4 regions of the Streptomyces sp. NPDC005181 genome follow, and region 1 is predicted to be linked to each of the others. Evidence: riboswitches for the same ligand, from Rfam matches in the RefSeq annotation. Region 1 holds a riboswitch; each other region holds the start of a gene.
What was found. A riboswitch is a leader RNA that binds a small molecule or an ion and turns the genes downstream of it on or off. The one in region 1 is predicted to bind thiamine pyrophosphate.
Positions count from the first base shown of each region.

Region 2: another riboswitch for thiamine pyrophosphate. It lies ahead of ABZV38_RS20805 (thiamine ABC transporter substrate-binding protein); the one in region 1 lies ahead of thiC (phosphomethylpyrimidine synthase ThiC).
Region 3: another riboswitch for thiamine pyrophosphate. It lies ahead of ABZV38_RS34185 (cytosine permease); the one in region 1 lies ahead of thiC (phosphomethylpyrimidine synthase ThiC).
Region 4: another riboswitch for thiamine pyrophosphate. It lies ahead of thiO (glycine oxidase ThiO); the one in region 1 lies ahead of thiC (phosphomethylpyrimidine synthase ThiC).

Region 1 is NZ_JBEXID010000012.1:23,969-31,210, forward strand. Features, by position in the region: gene ABZV38_RS11130 (DUF5326 family protein) at 1-162, shown strand, start outside; gene ABZV38_RS11135 (helix-turn-helix domain-containing protein) at 410-1,180, shown strand; gene ABZV38_RS11140 (SsgA family sporulation/cell division regulator) at 1,282-1,719, shown strand; gene ABZV38_RS11145 (YibE/F family protein) at 1,814-3,151, opposite strand; TPP riboswitch at 3,223-3,356, shown strand; gene thiC (phosphomethylpyrimidine synthase ThiC) at 3,349-5,124, shown strand; gene ABZV38_RS11155 (hypothetical protein) at 5,241-6,065, opposite strand; gene ABZV38_RS11160 (metallophosphoesterase) at 6,248-7,242, opposite strand, start outside.
Region 2 is NZ_JBEXID010000031.1:35,407-42,648, reverse strand. Features, by position in the region: gene ABZV38_RS20830 (GNAT family protein) at 1-307, opposite strand, end outside; gene ABZV38_RS20825 (hypothetical protein) at 730-942, opposite strand; gene ABZV38_RS20820 (DUF6233 domain-containing protein) at 969-1,085, opposite strand; gene ABZV38_RS20815 (hypothetical protein) at 1,058-1,303, opposite strand; gene rlmN (23S rRNA (adenine(2503)-C(2))-methyltransferase RlmN) at 1,521-2,627, shown strand; TPP riboswitch at 2,668-2,782, shown strand; gene ABZV38_RS20805 (thiamine ABC transporter substrate-binding protein) at 2,856-3,977, shown strand; gene ABZV38_RS20800 (iron ABC transporter permease) at 4,094-5,707, shown strand; gene ABZV38_RS20795 (ABC transporter ATP-binding protein) at 5,730-6,755, shown strand; gene ABZV38_RS20790 (SRPBCC domain-containing protein) at 6,900-7,242, shown strand, end outside.
Region 3 is NZ_JBEXID010000096.1:15,786-23,027, reverse strand. Features, by position in the region: gene thiM (hydroxyethylthiazole kinase) at 1-728, opposite strand, end outside; gene ABZV38_RS34185 (cytosine permease) at 803-2,209, opposite strand; TPP riboswitch at 2,201-2,295, opposite strand; gene ABZV38_RS34180 (hypothetical protein) at 2,356-3,294, opposite strand; gene ABZV38_RS34175 (GMC family oxidoreductase) at 3,307-4,902, opposite strand; gene ABZV38_RS34170 (DUF5987 family protein) at 4,899-5,618, opposite strand; gene ABZV38_RS34165 (hypothetical protein) at 5,615-6,214, opposite strand; gene ABZV38_RS34160 (helix-turn-helix domain-containing protein) at 6,529-7,119, opposite strand; gene ABZV38_RS34155 (AMP-binding protein) at 7,198-7,242, shown strand, end outside.
Region 4 is NZ_JBEXID010000007.1:153,194-160,435, forward strand. Features, by position in the region: gene metF (methylenetetrahydrofolate reductase [NAD(P)H]) at 35-952, opposite strand; gene thiE (thiamine phosphate synthase) at 1,088-1,741, opposite strand; gene ABZV38_RS07605 (Rv2175c family DNA-binding protein) at 1,899-2,264, opposite strand; gene ABZV38_RS07610 (FAD-dependent oxidoreductase) at 2,369-3,628, opposite strand; gene ABZV38_RS07615 (hypothetical protein) at 3,657-3,998, opposite strand; TPP riboswitch at 4,050-4,162, shown strand; gene thiO (glycine oxidase ThiO) at 4,160-5,380, shown strand; gene thiS (sulfur carrier protein ThiS) at 5,377-5,595, shown strand; gene ABZV38_RS07630 (thiazole synthase) at 5,598-6,392, shown strand; gene pknB (Stk1 family PASTA domain-containing Ser/Thr kinase) at 6,439-7,242, shown strand, end outside.

The DNA of each region.
Region 1 (7,242 bases):
CCCGTCATCGCGATCGTCGTGTTCGGCGGCCTGATCGCCAGCGTGATCGGGTTCGTGATCGGCCTGCTCTTCAAGGTGCTGGTCTTCGTGATCCTGGTCGGCGGGCTTGTGTTCGTCGTACGGAAGTTCATGTCGTCCTCGTCGTCGCGCGGCGACTGGTAGGGCGGGGGCCGGTCACCGGTCGGGCGATTAGCCCAGCTGAGCTAAGTACAAGACGAAACGACGCCCCTTGCGGACGGTGCCGATACAGTGGCAGTCCGCTGTCGTTGCCTGGGAAACAACTGTCCGTCACCACTCTGACCAGTGGTTTGTGTGAACGCCCGGTCTCTGGACCCAGGCTTGCGGCAGGCCCGTGGGGGCGGCCCCCACGAACGGGCTGACTGCCCGTCACCATGCCTGGGGGTGACCTTTGACCACGGCATCGAGTACCGCTGTCCCGACGTTGATCGGTTCGGTTCAGCGTGCGTTGAGGCTGTTGGAGGCTGTGGGCGCCCATCGGGACGGGGCGCCCGCGAAGCAGCTCGCACGGGAAGCGGGGCTTCCCCTTCCCACCGCCTATCATCTGTTGCGCACCCTGACCCATGAAGGCTATCTGCGCCGGGAGAACGGGGTCTTCCTCTTCGGCTCCGCAGCCGAGAGGCTCGTCGACGACGGTGCGCTGCAGAGTCGTCGCAGCACCATGGCCCAGTCGCTGGCCCGCTGGCGCGACATCATCGGTGTGCCGGTGTACTGCGCCGTCTACCGCGAGGGTGAGATCGAACTCATCGCGGTCGCCGACACCCCTGCCGCACCCGCGGTCCAGGAGTGGGCGTCGTTCCGGGAGACCGGGCATGCCCATGCGATCGGCCAGTGTCTGCTGAGCCAGCTCGACGAGAAGGCCCGTGAGGACCATCTGGATCGTCACCCTGTGCAGCCGCTGACCCGCTACTCGGTGCGGGACCGGCCGGCGTTTCTCGAGCGCCTGAGGTCGTTGGACCGAATGGAACCCGTCATCGAACGACAGGAGTACGCCCTCGGAACGGTCTGTGCCGCCATCCCGATCGCAGCCGGATTCACGGCTGCCGCCATGGCGATTTCGGTGCCTCTCGACCAGGAAGATCGATTGCTCCCCGCAGTCGAACGGCTACGCGGTGAAGTGGCGAGCCTCTTGCGTTCGTTCGTGTTCTCTATCAGTATCTGAAAAATCACTCCTTGTGATCTGCTATCGCGTGCACCACGATGGCGTCAATAGGGCCATGGGGGATCATTCCTGGCCAGATTCATCTACTGCGGGGTTGAACGATGCGCGAGTCGGTTCAAGCTGAGGTCATGATGAGTTTCCTCGTCTCCGAGGAGCTCTCATTCCGTATCCCGGTGGAGCTCCGGTACGAGGTATGCGATCCGTACGCGATCCGGATGACCTTCCATCTGCCCGGTGACGCCCCCGTCACCTGGGCTTTCGGTCGTGAGCTGCTGTTGGACGGCCTCAACAGCCCCAGCGGTGACGGAGATGTGCATATCAGCCCCACGGAGCCCGAGGGGCTGTCCGACGTACACATCCGGCTTCAGGTCGGCGCGGATCGCGCTCTCTTCAGGGCGGGTACCGCGCCACTCGTCGCGTTTCTCGACCGGACGGACAAGCTCGTCCCCCTCGGTCAGGAGTGCACGCTGAGTGACTTCGAGGGCAACCTCGAGGAGGCGCTCGGCCGGATCCTGGCCAAGGAGCAGAACGCCGGCTGAAATGGTTTGCGCAGACGGCCGCCGCGCGGTCGAACACGGTGTCTGCCGAACGGGTGATATGTGCTCCGCGCCAGCCCGGCCGCTGCCTTGGGTGTCAGTGCTTCGCTCTGCGACGCCGGCCCCGTCCGTTCCGTACGGGTGCCGAAGCTCCGGTCTCTGCGCCGTGCCCTGTGCGGTCCGCGGAGACGACCAGCGCCGCCAGCACCGTCGTCACCGGCACCGAGGCGACCAGTCCGATCGACCCGACCAGCGTTCGTACGATCTCCTCCGCCACCAGTTCGCTGTTGGCCACCGTGCCCACGCTGCTCTGCGCGATCGAGAACAGCAGCAGCAAGGGAAGCGCGGCGCCGGCGTAGGCGAGCACCAGCGTGTTGACCACTGAGGCGATGTGGTCGCGACCGATCCTGATACCTGCCCGGTACAGCTTTCGTGCGCCCATCGTCGGGTCGGCCTGGTGCAGCTCCCAGACCGCCGATGTCTGGGTGACCGTCACATCGTCGAGCACGCCGAGCGAGCCGATGATGACACCGGCCAGCAGCAGGCCGCTCATGTCGATGTGCGGGTACAGACCATGGATGAGGCCGGTGCTGTCGTCGGTGTTGCCGGTCAGGCTCGCCCAGTCGATGAAGCTCGAACCGAGCAGCCCGATCAGCAGCAGTGAGAGCAGCGTGCCGATGACCGCGACCGAGGTGCGGGCGGTCAGCCCGTGGCACATGTAGAGCGCGATCAGCATGATCGCGCTGGCGCCGATGACCGCGACCAGCAGCGGGTTCGAGCCCTGCAGGATCGCGGGGAGGATGAACAGGGTCAGCACGGCGAACGACACGGCGAGCGCGATCAGCGCCATCACCCCGCGCATCCTGCCCACCACGACCACCGCGAGAGCGAAGATCCCGGCCAGCAGAGCCATCGGGAACTTCCGGTCCACATCCGTCACGGAGTACTGAAGGTCATGGGGTGCGTCGGGGGCGTACGCGACGATCACGCCCTGCCCCTCGTGCAACTGCCGTGGCGCGTCGGGCTGGACGATCTCGACGAAGGTCCTGCCTTTGTCGTGGCCGGTCGTCACCTCGATCGTGGCCTTCTCGCACAGCCCCGGCTCCTGGCCGGGAGTGGCGTTCCCCGACGGCGTCGTGGTGGTGCCGGTGGCCGGCGTCTGTGCGGCGTTCACGTCCTTGCAGTCGACCTTGTCGACGTGTACCACCTTGGCCTGCTGGGTCTGTCGGTCGAAGCCGACGCCGGTGCGCTCGTGCGCGGGCGCACCGCCCGGCCAGAGCACCACCAGGCCGACGACGACGGCGGTGGCGAACGGGATCAGCACGGCCGCGATGACCTTGCGCAGATGCTTCGAGACCGGTGCGGCAGGTCCGTGGCTGTGCGAGTGACCGTGCTGATGGTCCTGGGGGCCGGAGTCACTTTGAGGGGACGTCACCGGGGGATCATCGCAAGAAGAGGAGGGGTGCACTGTTCAGTACGCCTCGAAGGGCGCTAGCTTGGTGGCACCTTTGTACACGCGGGAGCTCGGAGCACCGGGCTGAGAGGGCGCTGATATCCGTACATCCGTACGGGACAGGCTGCGCCGACCGCCGAACCTGTTACCGGGTAATGCCGGCGTAGGGAGTAGGTCTCATGACCACATCGGACGCACGCACGCCTGCCTCGAACCAGAGCGACGAGGCCGGAAAGCCCATCGGCTGGCACAAGGGATACGTCCAGGGCTCGCGCCCGGACCTCCGGGTGCCGGTCCGGCAGGTGCACCTCACCAACGGCAAGGACGTGACGCTGTACGACACGTCCGGGCCGTACACGGATCCCGCCACCGACACCGACGTCCGCCGCGGCCTCGAGCCGCTGCGGGAGAACTGGATCATCGCCCGCGGCGACACCGGGGAGTACGCGGGCCGCCCGGTCCGCCCCGAGGACGACGGGCTCAAGCACACCTCGCCGCGCGGCGGACTGCGCAACCTCGACGCGGTCTTTCCCGGCCGCCCGCGCCAACCGCGCCGCAGCCGCGACGGGCAGCCGGTGACCCAGCTCGCGTACGCCCGCCGGGGCGAGATCACCCCGGAGATGGAGTACGTGGCGATCCGGGAGAACGTCGAACCCGAGGTCGTACGCGAGGAGATCGCCGCCGGCCGGGCGGTCCTGCCGGCCAACGTCAACCACCCGGAGATCGAGCCGATGGTCATCGGCAAGCGGTTCCTGGTGAAGGTCAACGCGAACATCGGCAACTCCGCAGTCACTTCCTCCATCGAGGAGGAGGTCGAGAAGATGACGTGGGCGACGCGGTGGGGCGCCGACACGGTCATGGATCTCTCCACCGGCCGCAACATTCACACCACCCGTGAGTGGGTTCTGCGCAACTCCCCGGTGCCCATCGGCACCGTTCCGCTCTACCAGGCCCTCGAAAAGGTCGACGGCAGGGCCGAGGAACTGACCTGGGAGATCTACAAGGACACCGTCATCGAGCAGGCCGAGCAGGGCGTCGACTACATGACGGTCCACGCCGGCGTGCGCCTCCCGTACGTCCCGCTCACCGCCCGTCGCAAGACCGGCATCGTCTCCCGCGGCGGCTCGATCATGGCGGCCTGGTGCCTGGCGCACCACAAGGAGTCGTTCCTGTACGAGAACTTCGAGGAGCTCTGCCAGATCCTCGCGACATACGACGTGACGTACTCGCTGGGCGACGGGCTGCGTCCCGGCTCGATCGCCGACGCCAACGACGAGGCGCAGTTCGCCGAACTGCGCACGCTCGGCGAACTCAACACGATCGCCAAGCGGTTCGGCGTCCAGACGATGATCGAGGGCCCGGGCCATGTCCCGATGCACAAGATCAAGGAGAACATAGACCTCCAGCAGGAGATCTGCGAGGAGGCGCCGTTCTACACGCTCGGCCCGCTGACCACCGATGTCGCCCCGGCGTACGACCACATCACCTCGGGCATCGGCGCCGCGATGATCGCCTGGTGGGGGACGGCGATGCTCTGCTACGTCACGCCCAAGGAGCACCTGGGCCTGCCCAACCGGGACGACGTCAAGACGGGCGTCATCACCTACAAGATCGCGGCCCATGCGGCGGACCTCGCCAAGGGGCACGCGCGTGCGCAGGACTGGGACGACGCGCTGTCGGACGCGCGCTTCGAGTTCCGGTGGGAGGACCAGTTCAACCTCGCTCTGGACCCGGACACGGCGCGGGAGTTCCACGACGAGACGCTGCCGGCCGAGCCGGCGAAGACGGCCCATTTCTGCTCGATGTGCGGCCCGAAGTTCTGCTCGATGAAGATCTCCCAGGACATCCGTCGTGAGCACGGTGGTTCGCAGTCGGAGATCGAGGCGGGCATGGCGGAGAAGTCCAAGGAGTTCGCGGCGGCCGGCAACCGCGTCTATCTGCCGATCGCGGACTGAGTTATCGGGTGGAGCACTGTGCCGGGGCGCTGCCAGAACTGTCCCGGCGCAGTGCGCCTGGTGCGTGTATCGGTACGACGGTTGACGGCTCCGCCGCTCACGCTGAAGCGGCCGGGTCAGTCCAGCTCGTGCTCCGGGCCGCCGAAGTCCGGGCTGGTGAAGTCGGGGCTTGTGAACGACGGGCGGGGACCCGCCGCCGGGCCCTCGTCCGGGCCCGAGAAGTCCGGTCTGGAGTAGCCGATCTTCGGGATGCGGTTGGCCGAGCGGTGCGGTGTGCGTGAAGCGGGGCCGGCCGTGGGATCGGCGAGCGCGTCCCGCAGGAACGGCAGGATGCCCCGCTCCAGCAGCGCATGGCGCCAGGCCTCCCTGGCGCGCGCCACATCCTCCGGCAGCTCGTCCTCGGTCTCCTCGGCCGGCAGCGACGTCGAGCCGTTGCGCAGCGCCGTGGTGAGCAGCCCGATGGCGGCGGCCAGTATCGCTGCCGCCATGACCGCCGCGAAGAACCAGCCGGCGGTGACCATGGTGTCGGCGAACGACGGGGGCCGACTGAGCATCTTCAGGATGTAGCCGACCAGCAGGAAGATCAGCGCGGCGGTGCCCGCGAGCATCGGCGCCAGGACGGTGACGACCGCCCCTATGCCGGCGCCCGGCCGGTCCGGATCGTCCGCTTCGGACCCGAGGCCCGAGCCCTGGGCGGAGTCGGCGGCCGGTCCGCGCAGTTCTTCGCGGACCTTCACGTAGTGGTCGTACTCGGTGGCCGCCGCCGTGGTGATCAAGGCCGTGGCGTTCAGTGCCATGGTGCGCAGCTGTTCCGTGTTGAGCCGTTCGCCGACTCCGGCCAGATCCGGTCGTTCGTGAGCGTGACGCAGCGCATCGCCGAGGATCCGCTCGTACTCGGGTCGGTCCTCGGCCAGCAGGTGCGGAGCGCTGTTCATGTGCATCCCCCGATGCTCCGTTGGGCCTGAGTACCCGCGTGGACCGGGCAGTTGGGCGGAAACGGAGGAGAGCCTGCTACTGATAGGCCGATGGTAGAGCGCTCACGGCACGGGGTGACAGGGGGTTTCCGTAAATAGGCCCAGTGGTCGGCGTGGTCAGGTCGTGGATGCGTCTTCCCCGAAGACCATCAGTCATGCAACGGCAGTTGGACGACCAGCAGCTTTCCAGCCATGGTCACGCCGCCGTCCATGGCGATGGCGAGCCCGTCCGCGTACACGTGCGGCCCGTCCACCACGGGGCCGGCGCTGTCTTCGCCGTCCTCCGAGCCGACCTCGCCGAGCAGATACGGAATGGGGCTGTGACCATGGACGATGCGCTGTCCGCCGTACGCCGCCATCAGCTCCTGGACCGCCTGCGAGCCCCCCTCGTCGCGGAAGGCGAACCGCTTGGTGAGCTTGCGGAACAGGTCCCAGCACTCGTCGGCGTCGTTACGCGTGAGAATGGCGTGCACGGTCTCGTTGACGTCTTCGATGGTGGAGCCGTAGTCGAGGTACGCCGTCGTGTCGGAGTGCATCAGAAGGTGCCCGTCCTCCTCGACGACCGCGTCGAGCCGGGACATCCACTGGAGGTGGACATCCTGGAGCCGCTCCATGTCGGTCTTCTGGCCGCCGTTGAGCAGCCAGGCGGCCTGGAAGGTGGCGGTGCCCGCACCGGAGTTGACCGGTGTGTCGGAGAACCGCTTGGCGCCGATGAGCAGTAGCTCGTGGTTGCCCATGAGGGCCTTGCAGTAGCCGCCCGCGGCCGCGGCCTCGGCGGACAGGCGCATGACCAGGTCGATGACGCCGATGCCGTCCGGACCGCGGTCGGTGAAGTCGCCGAGGAACCAGAGCCGGGCGTTGCCCGCGGCCCAGGCGCCCTCGGCGTCGATGAGGCCCTGTGCGGCGAGGGCGTCGCGGAGCTCGTCCAGATATCCATGGACGTCGCCGACCACGTACAGCGGTCCGAGCCGCGGGTCCGGGACGGTCTGCACCTGGACGGTGTCACCGCGGTTGATCACGGGAAGATCGCGCGCGGTGGGTGTGTATCCCTCCGGCTCGTCGCCCGGTACGGCATGGCCGGGGTGCGGCGGTGCGGGCGGCACCGGAGTCTGCGCATAGGGCGGCACACGGAAGTCACGCAACG
Region 2 (7,242 bases), on a different contig from region 1:
TCTGGGCGACGCTGGCGATCCAGTATCCGACGGAGCCGCGGCGCAGGTGCGGCTGCGGCAGGATGCCTCCGACGGTGACCTGCCCGATCACCTGGTCGTCGGCGAGCACCACGCCCGGCCAGACCGCGCCGGCCCGGTATCCGGCCAGCAGGCTGTCGATCCGCTCCGCCTGGCCCTCCGGCGTGAAGAAGTCGGCCGGCTGGGCCGGTTCCCACGGCCGGAAAGCCTCGAAGTCCCGCACCCGATGAGCGGCGATCGGGGCGGCGTCGGTGGGCTCGATCAGGCGGATCCTGGTGCTGCTGCGCATGACCTGATCCTCGTCGCGGTGCGTCGGATGAGGCGGCCCGCCTATGCGAGGGTGCCCGCGCCGCCGCACCCTGCGCCCGCCGGAGATCGAGTCGGACCCGTTACGACAAGCGGGCCCACGTCTTCCACGGCACAGTCACCGCAGCAGCGATCCGCTCATGGCTCCGCCAATGATCCGCCGGAGAGAGCCTAGCCCCCCGCCACGACCGCTCGCGGTGACCGGCGACCTCGCCTCCTGCGGCGTGCGGGCCGAGAACGACAGGCGGGCCCGGTCGTGTCCACTGTGCACGGCCGGGCGGCGCATCGGCCGCCACGGCGGGTGGGCCGACAGGTACCGGTACCGCGCCCTACTGGGCCGCCTGGGGCGGGCGATGGCGTCAACGGCTATGGACAGCTGTGGCACGCGAGCAATGGGGCGCTGCCTCAGGCCGCGCCGTACTCGTGTGGGCGGCCGCCCTGCCATTCCACCCATCGTGGATCGTCCAGCACGTCACCGGCGTCCGGCAGGCCCGCGCGGCGCAGGAACTCGATCACGTCGTCGTCGCTGTGGGCGAGGCCCGCGATCCGGGCGCGGATCGCCACCCGGCGTCCGCCTGTTCCGGCTGTGCGGTGGATGACGATGGGTGTTTCGCGCATGTCCTCAGGCTCCGGCAGTCCGCGGGTCACAGCACTCCAAGCTCTCTGTCCGGCCGGCAGTACGGGCAGGCCGTGATGCCGTCCTCCGTGAGCGCACGCAGGGCCTGCTCCCGGGTCATCGGCTTGGTTCTCTTGCCGCCCATGCCGCAGTCGCCTGTGTGGACGGCGTCGGCGTGGGCCGCGCGCGCAGCAGGGAGAGCTTCCAGTCGGGCGCCGGCGGCGGCAGGGTGCGTGCTGCCCGGGCGGCTGCGGCCTCCTTTTTCTCCAGCCCGGCGATCGTCCGATCGGTCCGGCCGAGCTGGTACGCCTGCCACTCGCGCACGATCCGCAGGCGATCCAGACGGGATAGATTTTCGGACACATATTCGATTCTAGGTCTCGGTGGACCGCTGTGCGCACCACCTCCCTGTCGTGGAATCGGTCACTGTCCCCCGGGACGGCTGGGCCGTCTCTGGGCCGTCACAGGCCGCCGACGTCGACTGATGACACCGACGACGACCGGGCGTGTGTGCTCCTCACCCCTTCTGAGCTGGCGAAGGCCTCTCCTGCCACGGCGTGTCTGCCACACTGGATGAACCATGCCTAAGCCCGGAGAACTCACTTTCGTCGCGCCCCGCGGAGCCAAGAAGCCGCCGCGGCACCTCGCCGACCTCACGCCCGCCGAGCGCAAGGAGGCCGTAGCCGCGATCGGCGAGAAGCCCTTCCGTGCGCAGCAGCTGTCGCAGCACTACTTCGCGCGGTACGCGCACGACCCGGCCGAGTGGACCAACATCCCGGCCGGTTCGCGGGACAAGCTCGCCGAGGCGATGTTCCCCGACCTGATGTCCGTGGTCCGGCACATCAGCTGCGACGACGACACCACCCGTAAGACGCTGTGGAAGCTGCATGACGGGACGCTGGTCGAGTCCGTCCTCATGCGCTACCCGGAGCGGGTGACGATGTGCATCTCGTCGCAGGCCGGATGCGGGATGAACTGCCCGTTCTGCGCGACGGGGCAGGCCGGTCTGGACCGCAATCTGTCGACCGCCGAGATCGTCCACCAGATCGTGGACGGCATGCGGGCACTGCGTGACGGAGAGGTGCCGGGCGGGCCCGCGCGGCTCTCCAACATCGTCTTCATGGGCATGGGCGAGCCCTTGGCCAACTACAAGCGGGTGGTCGGCGCGATCCGCCGGCTGACCGACCCCGAGCCGGACGGTCTCGGTCTCTCGCAGCGCGGGATCACCGTCTCCACCGTGGGCCTGGTGCCGGCCATGCTGCGCTTCGCCGACGAGGGCTTCAAGTGCCGGCTCGCGGTCTCGCTGCATGCGCCGGACGACGAGCTGCGGGACACGCTCGTGCCGGTGAATACGCGCTGGGAGGTGCGCGAGGTGCTCGACGCGGCATGGGAGTACGCGGAGAAGTCCGGCCGCCGGATCTCCATCGAGTACGCGATGATCCGCGACATCAACGACCAGGCCTGGCGTGGTGACCTGCTCGGACGGCTCCTCAAGAGCAGGCGCGTGCATGTCAATCTGATCCCGCTGAACCCGACGCCCGGCTCGAAGTGGACGGCCTCGCGGCCCGAGGACGAGAAGGCGTTCGTCGAGGCGATCGCTTCCCATGGGGTGCCCGTGACCGTGCGGGACACCCGCGGTCAGGAGATCGACGGGGCGTGTGGGCAGCTGGCGGCATCCGAGCGCTGAGGCCGAAACGGCCCGTGTAATCTGGGCCGAAATCAATTTCATATTCCGACAGGGGAGCGCCACAGCGCTGAGAGTGCGGCACCGGACAGGCTGGCCGCAGACCCTCTGAACCTCGCCCGGGTCATTCCGGGTAGGAAGTTCGGTCATCAACTCATGCTGTTGCGCCCTGCCCGCCTCCCGGTGGGCAGGGCAGCGTCTCTTCCTGGTCAAACCCAGGAGGAATCAACAATGAGCACCACCCGTACCACGCGCCGCACCAAGCAGCTTGCGGCAACGGCCGTCGCCGCCGCGCTCGGTGTCACGGCACTCGCCGGCTGCGGCAGTTCCGACGACTCGGCCTCCGGGGCCGGCGGCACGAAGGGCTCCGGGTCCAAGACCGTGACCCTGGTCAGCCATGACTCCTTCAACGCCTCCAAGGACGTACTGAAGGCGTTCACCGAGGAGACCGGCTACAACGTCAAGGTGCTCAAGAGCGGGGACGCCGGCGCCGCACTCAACCAGGAGATCCTGACCAAGGGCTCCCCGCGCGGCGATGTGTTCTTCGGCGTCGACAACACGCTGCTCTCCCGCGCCCTCGACAACGGCCTGTTCACGCCCTACGAGGCGAAGGGCAGCGACCGGGTCGCGACCGACACCCAGCTCGACGCGGCCAAGCACCGGGTCACCCCGATCGACACCGGCGACATCTGCATCAACTACGACAAGAAGTACTTCGCCGACAAGAAGCTCGCGCCGCCGACGACCTTCGACGATCTGGCGAAGCCCGCGTACAAGAACCTCCTCGTCACGGAGAACGCCGCGACCTCGTCGCCCGGGCTCGGCTTCCTGCTGGGCACCGTCGCCACCTACGGCGAGAGCGGCTACCAGGATTACTGGAAAAAACTGAAGAGCAACGGCGTCAAGGTCGTCGACGGCTGGGAGCAGGCGTACAACGAGGAGTTCTCCGGCTCCGCGGGCGGCAGGAAGGCCAAGGCCGACCGGCCGCTCGTCGTGTCGTACGCCTCCAGCCCGCCGGCCGAGGTGCTGTACGCGAAGCCGCAGCCGACCGAGGCCCCGACGGGGGTCGCGACCGGCACCTGCTTCCGCCAGATCGAGTTCGCGGGTCTGCTGAACGGCGCGAAGAACGAGGCGGGCGGCAAGGCCCTGCTGGACTTCCTGATCAGCAAGAAGTTCCAGGAGGACATGCCGCTCAACATGTTCGTGAGCCCGGTCACCGAGGACGCGAAGCTGCCGGAGATTTTCACGGAGTTCGGCGCGACGGTCGACAAGCCGACCACCGTGGCTCCCGACACCATCGCCAAGAACCGTGAGCAGTGGGTCCAGTCGTGGTCCTCGCTCGTAGTGAAGTAGCGAAGACGCCCGTAGCCGGACCGGGCGCGCGCGAGAAGGGTCCGCGCGCCCGGCCGGGGCGCGCGAGCGCCGCGCGCCCGCAGGCGTGGCGCGGTAGCGCGGTGCGGCTCGGCCTGATGGCCGTGCCCGTCGCGTTCTTCGCGCTGTTCTTCGCCTACCCCGTCGGCGCGATCGTCGGCCGCGGGCTGAAGGCCGAAGGCGTCTGGCAGTTCGGCCGGATCGGCGAGGTGCTGGCCCGGCCGGACATCCTCGACGTCCTCTGGTTCACCACCTGGCAGGCGCTCGCCTCGACCGCGCTGACTCTGCTGATCGCGCTGCCCGGCGCCTATGTCTTCGCCCGTTTCGACTTCCCCGGCAAACAGGTGCTGCGGGCGGTCGTCACCGTGCCGTTCGTCCTGCCGACCGTCGTCGTCGGGACGGCCTTTCTGGCGCTGCTGGGACGCGGCGGCTTCCTCGACGAACTGGCGGGCATACGGCTCGACACCACCGTGTGGGCGATCCTGCTGGCCCATGTCTTCTTCAACTACGCGGTGGTCGTACGGACCGTAGGCGGTCTGTGGTCGCAGCTCGACCCACGGCAGGAGGAGGCCGCCCGGGTGCTGGGCGCCGGACGGTTCGTGGCGTGGCGGCGGGTGACGCTGCCGGCCCTCGCGCCCGCCGTGGCCGCCGCAGCACTGATGGTCTTCCTCTTCACGTTCACCTCCTTCGGGGTCGTACAGATCCTCGGCGGTCCGGCGTACTCCACGCTGGAGGTGGAGATCTACCGGCAGACCGCCCAGCTGCTCGACCTCCCGACGGCCGCCGTGCTGACGATGGTGCAGTTCGCCGCCGTCGGCGCGATCCTGGCCGTACACGCGTGGACCGTGCGGCGCAGGGAGACGGCACTGAAGCTGGTCGACCCGGCGCAGACCGCCCGCAGGCCGCGCGGCGCCGAGCAGTGGGCGCTGCTCGGCGGGGTCCTGCTGACCGTGCTGGTGCTGATCCTGCTGCCGCTCGGTGTGCTGGTGGAGCGCTCGCTGAACGTGCCCGGCGGCCACGGCTTCGACTACTACCGCGCCCTGCAGTCCGCGGACGCCGGGGGCAGCACCTTCCTGGTCGCGCCGCTCGAAGCGATCTGGAACTCACTGCAGTACGCCCTGGTCGCGACCGTGATCGCGCTGGTCGTCGGCGGGCTCGCGTCGGCGGCGCTGACGAGGCGGGCCGGGCGGCTCGTCCGCGGTTTCGACGCGCTGCTGATGCTGCCGCTCGGAGTGTCCGCGGTCACCGTCGGCTTCGGCTTCCTGATCACGCTGGACAAGCCCCCGCTGGATCTGCGGACCTCCTGGATCCTGGTGCCGCTGGCCCAGGCGCTGGTCGGTGTGCCGTTCGTCGTACGCACGATGCTGCCCGTCCTGCGGGCGGTGGACGGGCGGCTGCGCGAGGCGGCGGCGGTGCTCGGCGCGTCACCGCTCAGAGCCTGGCGCGAGGTCGACCTGCCGCTGGTGCGGCGGGCGCTGCTGGTCGCGGCGGGCTTCGCATTCGCCGTGTCGCTCGGCGAGTTCGGGGCGACGGTGTTCATCGCGCGGCCCGACAACCCGACGCTGCCGGTCGCCGTGGCCCGGCTGCTCGGGCGGTCCGGGGAGCTCAACTACGGCCAGGCGATGGCCCTCAGCACCATTCTGATGCTGGTGTGCGCGGTAGCGCTGCTGCTGCTCGAACGTATCCGTCCGGACCGGTCCGGGGAGTTCTGAAGATGCTCGGGGTGTTCTGGACATGCTGACACTGGAAGCCGCCACCGTCCTCTTCGGGAAGCGGGCGGCGCTCGACGCGGTGGATCTGGAGGTCGCGGACCACGAGATCGTCTGTGTGCTGGGGCCGAGCGGCAGCGGCAAGTCGACACTGCTGCGGGTGGTCGCCGGACTGCACCCGCCGGACGGCGGCCGGGTGCTCCTCGACGGCGTCGACCAGACCGATGTACCGGTGCACCGGCGCGGTCTGGGGCTGATGTTCCAGGATCATCAGCTGTTCCCGCACCGGGACGTCGGCGCGAACGTCGCCTTCGGGCTGCGGATGCACGGAGTGACCCGCGGCGACCAGGACCGAAGGGTCGTCGAACTCCTCGAACTGGTGGGCCTGCCCGGCGCCGAACGACGCGCTGTCGCCGCACTGTCCGGCGGCGAGCAGCAGCGTGTCGCCCTCGCACGGGCGCTCGCCCCGCGGCCGAAGCTGCTGATGCTCGACGAACCGCTCGGCCAGCTCGACCGCAGCCTGCGCGAACGCCTTGTTGTCGAACTGCGCACACTGTTTGCCCGCTTGGGTACGACGGTGCTCGCCGTCACTCATGACCAGGGCGAGGCGTTCGCCCTCGCCGACCGGGTCGTCGTGATGCGCGACGGAGGTATCGCCCAGGTGGGCACTCCGCTGGAGGTCTGGCAGCGCCCCGCCTCCGCGTTCGTCGCCCGGTTCCTCGGTTTCGACAATGTGGTGGATGCGATGGTGACCGGCGCTGCCGCGGCCACGGCGTGGGGCAAGGTGCCGGTGCCGGACGGGGCGCCGCAGGGCCCGTGCGCTCTGCTGGTGCGTCCGGCGGGTGTAAGGGTCGGCGACCCGGCGGACGGCCTGCGCTGCACGGTCGGCGCCCGCACCTTCCGGGGCAACCACGTCGCCGTGACACTGCACCCCGACAGCGGCCCGGTCCTGGAGGCGGAGTGTCCGCTGAGGGACACCCCCCAGGAAGGTGCGACGGTCGGCGTGACGTTCGACGCGTCGGAGACGGTGGTGCTGCCCGCGGCCGGCTGATCACGCGCCGCGGCAGGGCGCCGTCGGCGACGCCTCGCCGTGGGCGGAGCACTACCGGGTGTCCCGGAAGAGCAGTTTCGGCCGTTTCGGGGAACACCTCCTGCGACCGGGGAAGATCCGGAACGACTCCGAAAGGGCAGGGACATGACTGGAACGGCACGCGAGGGCATCGACATCACCCGCGTCTTCGACGCCCCACGGGAACAGGTCTTCGAGGCCTGGACGACCCCCGAGCACTTCGCCGCCTGGTACGGCGGGGACGCCGATGTGCCGCTCGACCGGGTGTCGATGGACGTCAGGCCGGGGGGCACGTGGAGCCTGGTCATCGTGGTGCCGGGCACCGAGATGCCGTTCCACGGGATCTACCGTGAGGTGGTCGCGCCGGAGCGGCTGGTCTTCACGCTGAAGGACGCCGGCGCGCCCGCCGACATCGAGGGCGAGATCGTCACCGTCACCTTCGCCGAGCGCGGCCGCAAGACCACCGAGA
Region 3 (7,242 bases), on a different contig from region 1:
GGCCCGGAGGCCTCCTTCGCGGCCAGCTCGGCGGCGACGGTGTACGCGGTGACGGCGGTCACCACCGCGGCGAACCGGTCCTCGTCGACCGCTGCGAAGGCCGCCATCACCGCCCCCAGCGCGCAGCCGCCCCCTGTCACCCGAGTCAACAGGGCATCCCCGTTGGCGATCCGGGCGCTGCGCACCCCGTCGGTGACGAAGTCCACAGGCCCGGAGACGGCGACCACACAGGCTGCTGTACGGGCCAGCCCCCGTGCTGATTCCTCGGCCGCCTCGACGCCGTCGGAGGAGTCCACGCCGCGGCCGCCGTCGCCCGATCCCGCGAGCGCGATGATCTCGGACGCGTTGCCCCGGATCACAGTCGGCCGGAGCTCCAGGAGCTCCCGTGCCAGCGCGGTGCGCACCGGCAGCGCGCCGACCGCCACCGGGTCGAGGACCCACGGCGTACCGGCCGAAGCCGCCGCACGCGCGGCCTCGACCATGGCGGAGCGCTGCTCCGCGTGCGGGGTGCCGAGATTGATCAGGACGCCGGAGGCGATCCGGGCGAACGGGCCGGCCTCCACCGGAATGTCGACCATGGCCGGTGAGGCGCCGAGCGCCAGCAGGACGTTGGCGGTGAAGCCCGTGACCACCGAGTTGGTCAGGCACTGAACCAGCGGGGAGTCCGCCCGCACGCGTGCGAGGGCTTGCGGGGCGAAGGCGGTGTGATCGGTGGATGTCGCGGGCATGAGATATCGCTCCGTGGGGTGGGAATGTCGTTCGGGCGCCGAGGGACGTCGGGGGTCCGGCGGCCGACGGCAGGTCAGTCCTGTGGACGGTGGCGCAGCCGCAGCGGCGCGTAGACGGCGAGCGCCACGAGGAACGCCACGTAGTACGAGAGGTCGGCGCCATGCAGGGCGGCCGCCACCGGGCCCACGTACAGGCTGGTGTCCATGAACGGCACAGCCGCGGCGAAGGCGACGGCGAATGCCGACAACGGGAGCCATCCGGACTGCGGGCGGGCGGTCTCGGCGGCGAGGTCCATCGCGGCGCCGCCCCGTGCCCGGGCCCGTGCGATCCAGTCGACGATGACGATCGCCACGAAACCGGGAATCCAGTAGCCGACGAACAGCAGCACGTTCTGGAAGCGGGCCGTGGTGTCGGCCGCGTGCATCCACAGCACCAGGGGGAAGCCGAGCACGGCGGCGAGGGCGGCGGCCACCGGGCGCGGAAGGCGCACACCGACGGTCTGCAGAGCCAGGGAACCGCTGTAGTCGTTCATGGCGTTGCTGCAGAGTGCCGCCAGCGCCACGGCGAGCAGCCCGAACGCGCCCAGCACCCCACCGCCCAGCAGCGTGTCCACACCTGCGGCGGTCTGGTCGGTCAGCACGGACGCGCCCAACAACCCGAGGGCCTGGACGGCCACGAAGGACACCACAAGGCCGAGCAGGGTGAAGCAGAACATGCGCGGGCGCGAGGTGGTGCGTGGCAGATAGCGGCTGAAGTCGCTGGCGTACGGAGCCCAGGACAGGGTCAGACTCAGCGCGATGGTGCTGGTCAGGACGAACGCGCCGGCCTGGTCGGCGCCGTGCGCGGTGCCGGTGCCGACCGGATGGACACCGTCGAGCAGCCGCCAGGCGATCAGCGCGAACGCGGCGGCGAGCACGAAGGTCATGACGATCTGGAGCCGGTGGATGGCCTCGTAGCCCAGAACGCCGAGGGCGCCTTGGGCCAGCATCATGGCCAGCACGCCGAGCCAGAACGGCCAGCCGCACAGCCGCGCGAGCGCGTCCCCGCCGAACAGCCCGATCAGCGCATCCCAGGCGACCGACGACAGCCACTGCAGAATGCCGGGTACCGTCACGGCCCGGCCGAAGGCGAGCCGGGCCAGCGGCAGTTGCCCGGCACCGGTCTGGCTCCCCCAGGTGCCCAGGTAGGCGGTGGGCACCGCGCCGAGCACGGTGCCCAGCACGACGGCGGCGAGCGCGGTGGCGAAGTCCAGGCCGAGGGCGATGCCGACGGTGCCGGTGAACACGCCGGTCATGGTCAGATTGGGAGCGAACCACACGGTGAACAGGCGCCCGGGACCGCCGTAGCGGTTGCTCTCGGGGACCGGCTCGATGCCGTGTGTCTCGACGCTGAGGTCGCCGGGGGCTGCTGGCATCCGCCCGTCGAAGACGGTCTGCCGGCTGTCGGCGGGCAGACCGCCGGAAACATGCGTCACAGGCATGGAAGACATCCCTCCGCCAGTACGAACTGGTTCAGGTTCGACGGGTGTGATCTCAGCCCTCGGGTAGGGCACCCCGTGTCCGGTACGACGGACAGACTAACCCGATCCCGTTGAACACCTGAACGAAGGACCGCGTGGCAACGCGCTCACGGCCGCGTTCCCCCCTCCGCGTGCCCCGTGCGATCCAGATGCCAGCGGTGTTCCACCTCGAAGCGGTGCAGCCCGGTGCGGCGTTCGACGATTACGTCGACGGTGGCGCGCTCCGTGTTGGTGCACGTGGCGGTCGCTCCGTCGGGGTCGGTGTAGGAGAGCGACACGCAGTCGGCCGGGTCCTGGGTCACATCGATCCGTACCCTGCGCCGCGCGGTGCCACCGCTGACCGACCAGTCGGGCAGCCCGATCCGTGCGCGCAGCAGTGGCGCGGTCAGCAACGGGTCGCGCGGCCAGTCGGTGCCGCCGATCCGCAGCTGAAGCATGGGCAGCGGTGGTAGCCACCGCATCGTGGGACGGCGGGCGACGGCGGCCACCACTTCCAGTACGTCCCCGTCGCCGAGGCCCGCATGGAGCCACGCCCATCGCTGGGCATTGCCGTGCCCGGCGATCCGGGCCACGCCTCCCACCGCGCCGGAGAGCGTGAACCGCCGCTCCCCGACGACGAGTTCCCCGTCGAAAAGGGCGTCGGGGGCAGGCACGATCTGGGCGGCGGGCAGCAGTTCACGCTGCCAGGACCAGCGCGGAAACGTGTAGAGGGGCTCTCCGCCCCCGGTGACCGTCAGGCGCCAGGTGATCGCGCCCGCGGTGCCTTCCAGAAGCCGGGGCGTTGCCCGCACCCCCGGCACCTCGAAGTACGCCTCGCCCTGAGGCGGTGGAGAGTCCGGGACCCCGAACCGCTCGGTGAACGGCGGTCCGTCCGGTGGGAAGACTGATATCCAGCCATGCGCCCGGGCCGGGCCGTCGTGCTTGGGTGCCACCACTTCGTGGTGGATCCACACGCCGGTACCGGTACGGGGATCGGTCAACGTCGCGTACCAGACTTCGAGCCGCCCTGGACGGCCGGTCATCCGCGGCGGGTAGAGCGAGTTCACGAGGGTTTCCTTTCACCGGGGCGCGGGGGCCCCGTACCGTGCGCGCACGCCTGCCTCGGCGGTGCTCTCCACGATGCCGGGACAGGCCCGTTCGGCCAGCGCCGCGATCGTCAGTGAGGGGTTGACACAGAGCGAGGTCGGCACTGCCGAGCCGTCGGTGACGAACAGGCCGGGATGGCCTCGCAGTTCGCCGCGTTCGTCGAGTGCCGAGGTGGCGGGGTCGTCACCCATCCGGCAGGAGGCGAGGGGGTGCGCGCTCACGGACCCGGCGGGGTTCTCGCTCCAGGGCCGCACCCGCGCAAGACCGTCGCGCTCCAGCACCGCGCGGGCCTCGGCATCCGCGGCGGCCCAGCCGCGCAGGGTGTTCGCTGTCGGCCGGTACGAGAGCGTGGACAGGCAGAGCGATGTGGCCACGCGCGTCGAGCTTCCGGTGGGCGGCGGCGGGCCGAAGACGCCCTCGTTGTCGTCCTCGGTCATGGCGAGCACGGAGAGCCACGACGGCCAGCGTGCCCGCATCTCCTTCTTGCGGACGCCGAACCAGCTCGTCGCCGGGGCGTCAGTGGCCTGGGCCAGCAGGTCGGTGATGCCGGGGAAGTAGATCTGCTGAAGGGAGAAACGGGTGAACTCCGCCGTTGCCGGGTCGAGCCGGTCGTACGACATGGAGCCGATGGGCTTCCCGATGGGGAAGCCCTGGTACGGGATGCCCGGGGCGCGCTCGAGACCGAGCAGGTCGCGCACCTTGCCTTCGTCGACGTCGGCGATGGACACGCGGTCGCCGTTGCCCGAGAAGTAGCGCCCGACGGCTTGCGGGACACCGCCGAGCAGGGGAGCCGAGCGCTGCAGCAGCACCGGGGTGGCCAGAGCGCCTGCGGCCAGCACCACGGTCTTGGCCTCGATCGTGCCCACGCCGACCGGCAGCCGGTAGTCGCCGGCATCGAGCTGCGTGTACGAGACGCGGTAGCGGTAACCGGGTGTGATGGCAGGCGCGATCGTCTGTGCCTCGTGGAGTGGGCGGATCTCGGCGCCGTGCGCCGTCGCAGCGGGGAGGTAGTTCAGCAGCATGGAGCGCTTGGCGTCGAAGTGACAGCCGCCCAGCATCCAATTGCAGTTGGTGCAGCGGGCCAGGTCGACGGCGACGGGCACAGGATTGCAGGTGCGGCCCGCACGGGCGCACGCCGCAGCGAACAGCCCTCCGGGGTAAGGGACTTGGTCCCAGCTCTGCTCGGCGACGGGCAGAGCCTCCTCGACCCGGTCGTACCACGGGTCGAGTGCCGCGCGCGTCAGGGTCGAAGGCCACAGGCGATGGCCAAGACTGCCGCGGCGATCGAAGACGAAGCCCGGAGCCCGCAGTGAAGCGGCGAAGTAGACCACGCTGGACCCGCCGACGCAGTTCCCGGCGACGACCGTGATGCCGTCGCCCTGCACGAGGTCGACGATCCGGGTGTAGCTGCCCAGGCGCAGGTCATGGGTGAAGTCGGGGGCGGTGAGGTGCGGTCCACGTTCCAGGATCACCACCTTGGCGCCACCCGCGGCCAGATGGTAGGCGGGGATGGCGCCCCCGAAGCCACTGCCGATGACCAGCACGTCGGTGCGTTCGGTGGCGCTCATGCGGGGTGCCCTCCGGGGGTGGTGAGCGGGTGCTCGGAGGCGAGCCTTCTGCCGTACGAGTAGTCGGGGAAGCGCCACAGTCCGTCGGCGTCGGGCGCCGGGAAGCCGATCCAGGCCAGGCCCGGGTGGCGTTGCCGGATGGCTACGGCGGTGTGCAGATGGGCCGCGGTGTCGAAGGCCGCGGCGGCGAAGAGTGCGAGCAGCACATACAGCTGCCGGTCCGGGGCGCCGGGCGTGAGCAGCTCTCCGGCGAGCGCGGTGCGGTCGGTGAACCGGAGGGCGACGAAGGGAGGTTGAGTGCGCAGCAGGATCCGGCCGTGGGTGGCCGCATAGGCGAGGGCGCGGGTGTTGACGAGCAGCGCCAGCTCGGGCAGCAGTACGCCGACGCCGAGGTCGGGAAGGTTGAGCAGCTCGACGGCCCCCGCCTGCACGGCGCCGGGACCGGGGGCCGCCCCGGCGATCGCCGCGTCGCCGCCGTACCGCTTCTCGCCCGGGACCATGGTGTCCGCGAACGCCTCCAGCGTGGCGGTCGTCGGGTCGGGCAGCGCCAGGGAAGCGGGCAGCAGCCCCGCCCGATCCACCGGGACCGGCTCGGGGACAGGACGCGCCGAAGGCGCGGCTTCGGCGGTCAGCTCCCCTGCCCGCAGGGCGGCGACGGCGGCGGTCAGCCCGACGAGCAGCCGGCGCCGAGTGGGACGTGCGGGTGGTTCGCTCAACACAGTGCGCTCACCGGCAGTCGCACCCTCACACCTGCGGCGTCACGCACGAGTGCGTCGGCGAGCAGCGCGTCGTACGGCCGGATCACCTTCGCGGCGTCCTCGGCCTGCGCGGGGTGCCCGGCAACGGTGATGTTGCGTACCTTCGCCGCGGCGCTGCCCTCCGCCTTGTCGAACCAGTAACTGCCGTCCCAGCCGACCAGTTCGGTTCCGCCGGCCGTGGCCTGCACGCTCCAGTGGTCCAACTGCCAGTAACGGCAGGCCGGTACGGCGATCGCGAAGCGCGCCGGCTCGGCCAGCAGAAAGCGCGCCGCGCCGCCGTTGGTCACGGTGATGTCCCGCTTGGCGTACTCCACGCACAGCGGGTCGGCGCCGAACAGGGAGAGTGGCGGCGTCTCGCCCTCGCCGTAGCGGTGGAAGGTACACGCGGGGGCGTACGAAGGGTCGGTGTAACCGCCGACGCCTGGTTCTGCGGCCGAGGCGGAAGCGGCGGGGAGCAGGGCGGCGGCTGCCGCCACCACTGCGCCGAAGGCGGCGAGTCGGACACCTGCGGACAGGGCACCGAGGGCGTTCGTCGTACGGCGGAGTACGGGCACAGCAGGACCTTCTTCACGTCCCAGCCCTGATGGGCGATGGTTACCGGCGGTCACATGCAGTCAGCATCTTGAATGCTGCACGCTGTCGGCGCAAGGTATGGGACGAAGGTGAGGACGTGCGACGCGCGCCGTTGCCCTGGTCCGCGGATATGCGGCGGCCGCCGGAGCGACCCAGGAAGTGATCAAGGCGGACCCGGAGAACGGGCGTCGGTGGCGGTCGCGCGGAGGGCCGGCTTCACCTGCCTCAAGCAGGTCGCGGAAGCGGACGGCACCTTGTTCAACTGGTACGTCCATGATCTGCGGGGGTCGCAGCCTCAGGGCTGAGCCCCCAGAAACCGTTCCGTCCACAGCCGCAGCAGCTCGTCGTCGAACGTCGGGTCCTCGCGCAGCACGCTGGTGAGCGCGAGACCGCGGTGCAGGACCAGCAGTGATTCGCAGAGCAGGGCGAAGTCCTCGCGCGCCGCCGTCTCCGGGCCGAAGATATCGGCCATCACCGCACGCTGGGCCGCGCCCACTTCCCGCTCGGCCGGCAGCAGCGCCGCCCTGAGATCCGCGTCGGTGCGGGCCGCCAGCCACAGCTCCAGCCCCGCGAGGCAGTGCGGGCCCGACATCGCCGTGCGCAGCAGGGCAAGCCCCTTCTCGCGGTTCGGTGCGCCGCCGTCCGTCTCGGTACGGATGTGCGCGAGACGCAGCTCGGCGACATGGTGGGTGGCGGCCGCCAGCAGATCGGCCTTCGAGGCGAAGTGATGCAGCAGCGCGCCGCGGGAGACGCCCGCCCGCTCCTGCACCCGCTGGGTCGTGGTGCCCGCGAAACCGTGGTCGACCAGACAGTCGATCGTGGCATCGAGGAGTCGCTGCCGGGTCTCCTCCCGGCGTTGCTGCTGGGTGCGGCGTGGAGCGGGCATGGCAGTGAGCGTACGACACGACTGGGAACCAACAAACAGTCTGGACGGACTGTATATGGCGGGTCTATCGTCCGGCGCATGCTTGCCGTAGACCTGGTTCGCCGCGGTGCCGCGCGTTTCGCA
Region 4 (7,242 bases), on a different contig from region 1:
GGCCGCCGCCCGGGATCATGGCGGGTACGGCCGGTCACGACTGCTTGTGCAGTCCGAGATTCTCGTAGATTTCGAGCGTTGCCGTCGAGTTGTTGAGCGTGATGAAGTGCAGTCCGGGCACACCCTCGGAGCGCAGCCTCGCACAGAACTCCGTCGCGAACTCGATGCCAATGGAGCGTACAGCGGCTGGATCGTCCTTGACGGCAAGGATGCGTTCTTTCAGGGACGAGGGCAGAGTCGCGTTGCTGAGCTGCGGAAACCGCTCCAACTGCTTGACGCTGGTGAGCGGCATGACCTCGGGGATGACAGGTGTGTCGCAACCCGCAGCTACCACGCGGTCACGCATCCGCAAATAGTCGTCCGGATTGAAGAACATCTGCGTGATCGCATAGTCGGCACCCGCGCGGCACTTGTCCACGAAATGCCGGATTTCGGTGTCCCAGTCGGTCGAGCGCGGATGCATCTCGGGAAATGCCGCGACGCCCACGCAGAAATCGCCGGACTCCTTGATGAGCCGGACGAGATCGGCCGCGTACTGCACGCCCTCCGGGTGCTCGACCCATTCGCCCATCGGGTCGCCCGGCGGGTCGCCGCGCACGGCGAGGATGTTCCTGATCCCGGCGTCGGCGTACTGCCCGATCATGTTGCGCAGTTCGGCGACGGAGTGATTGACGGCCGTGAGGTGCGCGACCGGGGTGAGGGTGGAGTCGGCAGCGATCTGCTGGGTGGCTCTGACCGTCCCGGCCCGGGTGGAACCGCCGGCCCCGTACGTCACGGAGACGAAGCTCGGGCCCACCGCTTCGACCCGGCGCAGCGCATTCCAGAGATTGCGCTCGCCCTTCTCGGTCTTGGGCGCCCAGAACTCGAACGAATACGAAGTCTTGCCGGTCGCGAGCAGCTCACGCACCGTGCGTGCGTGATCCGTCCTGGTAGAGGGAGTGCCAAGGGCCATACTGCAGGTTAACCAGGGCTCGACGGTCCCCCAACCAGACCAGCGGCAATTGCCCGAATTGACTGGTGGTTTGTCCACCCATCGGACAGTCCCCTGACGTTCTTCGGATGATCTGTGATTTCCCTGACGCGCCTGTCAGCCGTCGGCGCGCGCCCTGATCCGCTTCGCCAGCTCTGCGGTGGCCGCCGCCGGGTCGTCGGCCTCGGTGATCACCCGTACGACGACGATCCTGCGCGCTCCCGCGTCCAGCACCTTGTCGAGGTTGCCGGCGTCGATCCCGCCGATGGCGAACCAGGGGCGCGGCTGGGCGAGTGAAGCGGCGTACCGCACGAGGTCGAGGCCGGGGGCGTGCCGGCCGGGCTTGGTCGGGGTGGGCCAGCAGGGTCCTGTGCAGAAGTAGTCCACGCCCGGCTCGGCGACGGCGGCGTCGACCTCGGACTCGGCGTGCGTGGAGCGGCCGATCACCACGTCGTCGCCGATGATGGCGCGGGCGGCGGGGACCGGCAGGTCTCCCTGGCCGAGGTGGAGCACATCGGACCCGATGGCGTGGGCGACATCGGCCCGGTCGTTCACGGCGAGGAGCTTGCCGTGGCGCCGGCAGGCATCGGCGAGAACCGCCAGGTGCTCGAGCTCCTCGGCCGCCTCCATGCCCTTGTCGCGCAGCTGGACGATGTCCACCCCGGAGGAGAGCACGGCGTCGAGGAAGGCGGGCAGGTCGCCCTGGCGCCTGCGGGCGTCCGTGCACAGGTAGAGCCGGGCGTCGGACAGCAGCTCACGAGGCGTGGGCATGATGCGGTTCCCCCTTGATACAGCTGTACGGAATACAGCGGCGGCACGACATGGTCGGGCTGGTACAGCGGTACGGCGTGATGCGGAGGTACGGGCCGGGCCGGGCCGTTCGGAACGGCCCGTACCCGTGCCCGTACCCCGCGTGCGGTTGTCCCGGTCAGACGGCGAGCGCCTGGGCGCGGCGCTTCACCTCCGTGCCGCGATTCTCGCTCAGCGCCTGCGCGGGGGTACCCGGCAGGGACGGGTCGGGGGTGAAGAGCCACTCCAGCATCTCTTCGTCGGTGTAGCCGTCGTCCCTCAGGAGCGTCAGGGTGCCGGAGAGGCCCTTGACCACCTTGTTGCCGTCGATGAAGGCAGCAGGCACCTGGAGCGTCCGGTTCTCACCACGTCGTACGGCGATCAGCTGGCCCTCCTTGACCAGCTGCCGCACGCGCGTCACCTCGACATCGAGCATTTCGGCGATGTCGGGAAGGTGGAGCCAGGCAGGGACGAGAGCATCGATCTTTGCGTCAATCTCGGTCACGGAGACAAGCGTGCCATCCCGGACCGACAGTCGGTACTCGGACCCGACCGGACGGGGGTCACCCCAGTGGCCGCAAGGGCTCCTGAAGTGCTGCGGGCGAGCCGCTACGGGGCATCGGCCCTGGCCGACTTCAGCGGTACGGCGGGGTCGGCCGCCCGCACCGGATCGAGCCGCGCCCCCGCCTCGATGAGTCTGCGCCCCTGGGCCAGGTCGCGCGGCCGGCCGACGGCGAGGACGGCGACCAGTGCGCCGTCCCGCAGCCAGCACACGGACCAGGCGGGTTCGGCCGGGTCGCCGCGCCAGAGCAGGGTGTCCGCGCCACCGTGATGGCCCGCGTACTGCACGAAGCGGTCGAACTGCTCGGACCAGAAGTACGGCACGGGGTCGTACGTCAGGGGGTGCGACGCCCTGTCCATGCCGGCGCCGATGATGTTGGCGGCGGCGGTCCGCGGCCCTTGGACGGCGTTGTCCCAGTGGTGGACGAGGAGCCGTGTGCCGTACCGCGCGGAGGGGAAGGACGCGCAGTCCCCGACCGCGTACACATCGGGCAGCGAGGTGCGCAGCGCTTCGTCGGCGGTCACCGATCCGTCCGGACCGAGGGCGATGCCGGAGCCGGCCAGCCAGTCGGTGGCGGGCCGGGCGCCGATCCCGACAACCACCGCTCCGGCGGCGAGCGTGCGGCCGTCGGCGAGGACCACGCTGCCGGGCTCGATGCGGGCCACCGGGGCGCCGGTCAGGAGTTCGGTGCCGCTCTGCGCGTACCAGCGGGCCATCGGGGCGGCGACCTCGGCGGGCAGGACACCCGCGAACGGCCGGTCGGCGGCCTCGACGACGGTGACCTCGCAGCCCGCGGCGCGGGCGGCGGTGGCGAATTCGGCGCCGATCCAGCCCGCGCCGACGACCACGACGGTGTGCTGCTGGTCGAGGACCGGCCGCAGCCGCGCGGCGTCGTCGAGGGTGCGCAGCAGATGGACGCCGGGCACCCCCTCGGAGCCGGGCAGCACCACCGGTTCGGCTCCGGAGGCGATGACCAGGACGTCGTACGGGACGGGGCCGGCCAGGGTGTCCAGTTCGTGCACGTCGGCCCGTACGCCGGTCACGTCTCGGCCCAGTTGCAGCTCGATGTCCAGCTCTTCGAAGTCGATGTCGAAGGCGGAGCCCTCGGCCGTGCCGAGCAGCACCGCCTTGGACAGCGGGGGGCGGTCGTACGGCTGGTGGGGTTCGGCGCCGATCAGGGTGACCGGGCCGGTGAAGCCCTGCTCCCGCAGGGCCACCGCGGTCTGCACGCCGGCCATGCCCGCACCGACGATGACGACGCGGCGCTCTGTCCGCCGGCCCGGCTGCTCTGTCTGCTGCTCGCTCACCTGTCCACCTTAAGCATTTGACGATCCGTCAGGTTGCAAGTTCCTCGACCACACTGGTCCCACTACCCTCCTGCGACTCCCACTCCCAGCGCTCCTCCAGCCGCACCCGGCCGTCCGCAAGACCGACGACGGTGGAGACGCAGTGCCCGGAGGAGGTCGTTCCGTCCCGCTTCAACTGGACGTACCGGAAGTCGAGTCGATCGCCGGTGCGGGTGCCGACGAGTTGGCCCCGGACCACATCCCCGCCCGCGTAATCGGCCCAGATCACCCCCTTCTCCTCGTGGTACGTGAAGCGGGTCCGGGTACCGACCTGACCCGGCGCCTGGTCGGCGACCGGCGAGAGGACGATTCCGTCGAGCGAACGGGCCACGGTGGCTGCTCCCTTACTGGGTCCGGGTGACGGGGTTTAGGGTGGCCAACGTAAAACACTCGCGGGAGCCCGGACGCACCGGGCTGAGAGGGAGGCTGGGCGGCCTCCGACCGTACGAACCTGATCCGGGTCATGCCGGCGAAGGGAGGGGCTGGACGCCCATGCATTCCTCCGGGAGCACCTCAGTAGACGGATCCGACGTCCTCGTCATCGGGGGCGGAATCATCGGTCTGGTGACCGCCTGGCGGGCGGCGCAGCGCGGCCTGCGCACCGCGGTCGTCGACCCCGAACCGGGCGGCGGGGCCGCCCAGGTCGCGGCCGGCATGCTCGCCGCCGTCACCGAACTCCACTACGGCGAGCAGCTGCTGCTCGGCCTCAATGTCGCCTCCGCCGCGCGCTACCCGGCCTTCGCGGCCGAGCTGGAGACGGCGAGCGGCCAGGACATCGGCTTCCGGGCCTGCGGCACCCTCGCGGTCGCCCTGGACTCCGACGACCGCGCCCATCTGCGGGAACTGCACGCGCTCCAGCACCGTTCGGGGCTGGAGTCGGAGTGGCTCACCGGCCGCGAGTGCCGCCGCCTGGAGCCGATGCTGGCGCCGGGTGTGCGCGGCGGTCTGCGGGTCGACGGCGACCACCAGGTCGACCCCCGTCGGCTGGCCGCTGCCCTGCTGACGGCCTGCGAGCGGGCGGGGGTGGTCTTCCACCGTGACTGGGCGGCACGCCTGGTGGTGGCACGGGACCGGGCCGCCGGGGCCGTGCTCGCAGCCGGTACGGAGCTCGCGGCGGACCAGATCGTGCTCGCCGCGGGCAGCCTCAGCGGGCGGCTCGCGGGACTGCCGGACGAGGTCGTGCCGCCCGTCCGGCCGGTGAAAGGGCAGGTGCTGCGGCTGACCGTGCCCGCCGCGTACGCGCCGTTCCTCACCCGGACCGTGCGGGCCGTGGTCCGCGGCAGCCATGTCTATCTCGTCCCGCGCAAGAACGGCGAGCTGGTCGTCGGCGCCACCAGCGAGGAAATGGGCTGGGACACCACGGTCACGGCGGGCGGGGTGTACGAGCTGCTGCGCGACGCCCACGAGCTGGTGCCCGGCATCACCGAACTGCCGCTCACCGAGACCCGGGCCGGCCTGCGCCCCGCGTCCCCCGACAACGCCCCGCTGCTCGGCCCCACCGCCCTGCCCGGTCTGCATCTCGCCACCGGCCACCACCGCAACGGGGTGCTGCTCACCCCCGTCACCGGTGACGCCATGGCCGAGCTGCTGACCACCGGCGAGCTGCCCGCCGTGGCCCACCCGTTCGCCCCCGGGCGGTTCGCGCCCGCCGCCGTACCGCCGCCCGCCGCGTCCCCCGACGCCGCCTCCGTACGTCAGGAGCAGCCCGCATGACCGACTTCGTCGCGCTCTCCGTGTCCGTGAACGGTGATCCCCGCTCGATCGCCGCCGGCACCACGCTGGAAGCCCTCGTCGCCACCCTCACCACGGCGCCCTCCGGCGTCGCGGCCGCCGTCAACGAGACCGTCGTCCCGCGCAGCCGGTGGTCCACCGCGACGCTCGCCGACGGCGACCGGATCGAAGTTCTCACCGCGGTCCAGGGAGGCTGACCATGTCCGACGATCTCTTCACCCTCGGCGACACCGTCTTCGGCTCCCGGCTGATCATGGGGACGGGCGGGGCACCCAGCCTCGACGTGCTGGAACGCTCACTGACCGCGTCCGGCACCGAGCTGACCACCGTCGCGATGCGCCGCCTCGATCCGACCGTGCAGGGTTCGGTGCTCTCCGTGCTGGAACGGCTCTCGATCCGCGTCCTGCCGAACACGGCGGGCTGCTTCACCGCGGGCGAGGCCGTACTGACCGCGCGGCTGGCCCGCGAGGCGCTGGGCGCCGACTGGATCAAGCTGGAGGTCGTGGCCGACGAGCGGACCCTGCTGCCCGACCCGATCGAGCTGCTGGACGCCGCGGAGACGCTGGTGGACGACGGCTTCACCGTCCTTCCGTACACCAATGACGACCCGGTGCTGGCCCGGAAGCTGGAGGACGTGGGATGTGCGGCGATCATGCCGCTCGGCTCCCCCATCGGCTCCGGTCTCGGCATCCGCAACCCGCACAACTTCCAGCTGATCGTCGAGCACGCCCGGGTACCGGTGATTCTCGACGCCGGCGCCGGGACCGCATCGGACGCGGCGCTCGCGATGGAGCTGGGGTGCGCGGCGGTGATGCTGGCGTCGGCGGTGACCCGGGCGCAGGAGCCCGAACTGATGGCGGCGGCGATGCGGCACGCGGTGGACGGCGGGCGGCTGGCGTACCGCGCGGGCCGGATCCCCCGGCGCCACTTCGCCGAGGCGTCGTCACCGATGGAGGGGCGGGCGGCACTGGACCCGGAGCGGCCCGCGTTCTGAGCACCCGTACGCCCGCGGTGCGCAGGGTGCCGTACGTGTGACGCGCATGTCCCTGTCACGGCTCGGCTGCAGTACGGCTCCGGGATCGCCCGGCCCGTCGGCCAGGTCCGCGGCGACTCGTAGACTCGCTTGCGTGGATACGACCCTCCAGGACCCTTCCCCAGCCTTCGGCCAGGGGGACCCCATCGTCGGGCAGCTGCTCGACGGCCGCTATCGCGTCGATGCCCGCATCGCCGTGGGCGGGATGGCCACGGTCTACCGGGCTGTGGACACCCGGCTCGACCGGGTGCTCGCCCTCAAGGTGATGCACCCGGCCCTCGCGACCGACGCCTCGTTCGTCGAGCGTTTCATCCGCGAGGCCAAGTCCGTGGCCCGGCTCGCGCACCCCAATGTGGTCGCGGTCTTCGACCAGGGCGCCCAGGGGGCGTACGTCTACCTGGCGATGGAGTACGTGGCGGGCTGCACGCTCCGCGACGTCCTGCGCGAGCGCGGCGCCCTGCAGCCGAGAGCCGCACTGGACATCCTGGAGCCGGTCCTCGCCGCGCTCGGCGCCGCACACCGGGCAGGCTTCGTGCACCGCGACATGAAGCCGGAGAACGTCCTCATAGGGGACGACGGCCGGGTGAAGGTCGCGGACTTCGGTCTCGTGCGGGCCGTGGGATCCGACACCAACACCACCGGAACCGTCCTCGGCACCGTCTCCTATCTCGCCCCCGAGCAGATCGAGCACGGCACGGCGGACACCCGCACCGATGTGTACGCCTGCGGTGTCGTGCTGTACGAGATGCTGACGGGCGCCAAGCCGCACACCGGTGACTCCCCCGCCCAGGTCATCTACCAGCACCTCAAC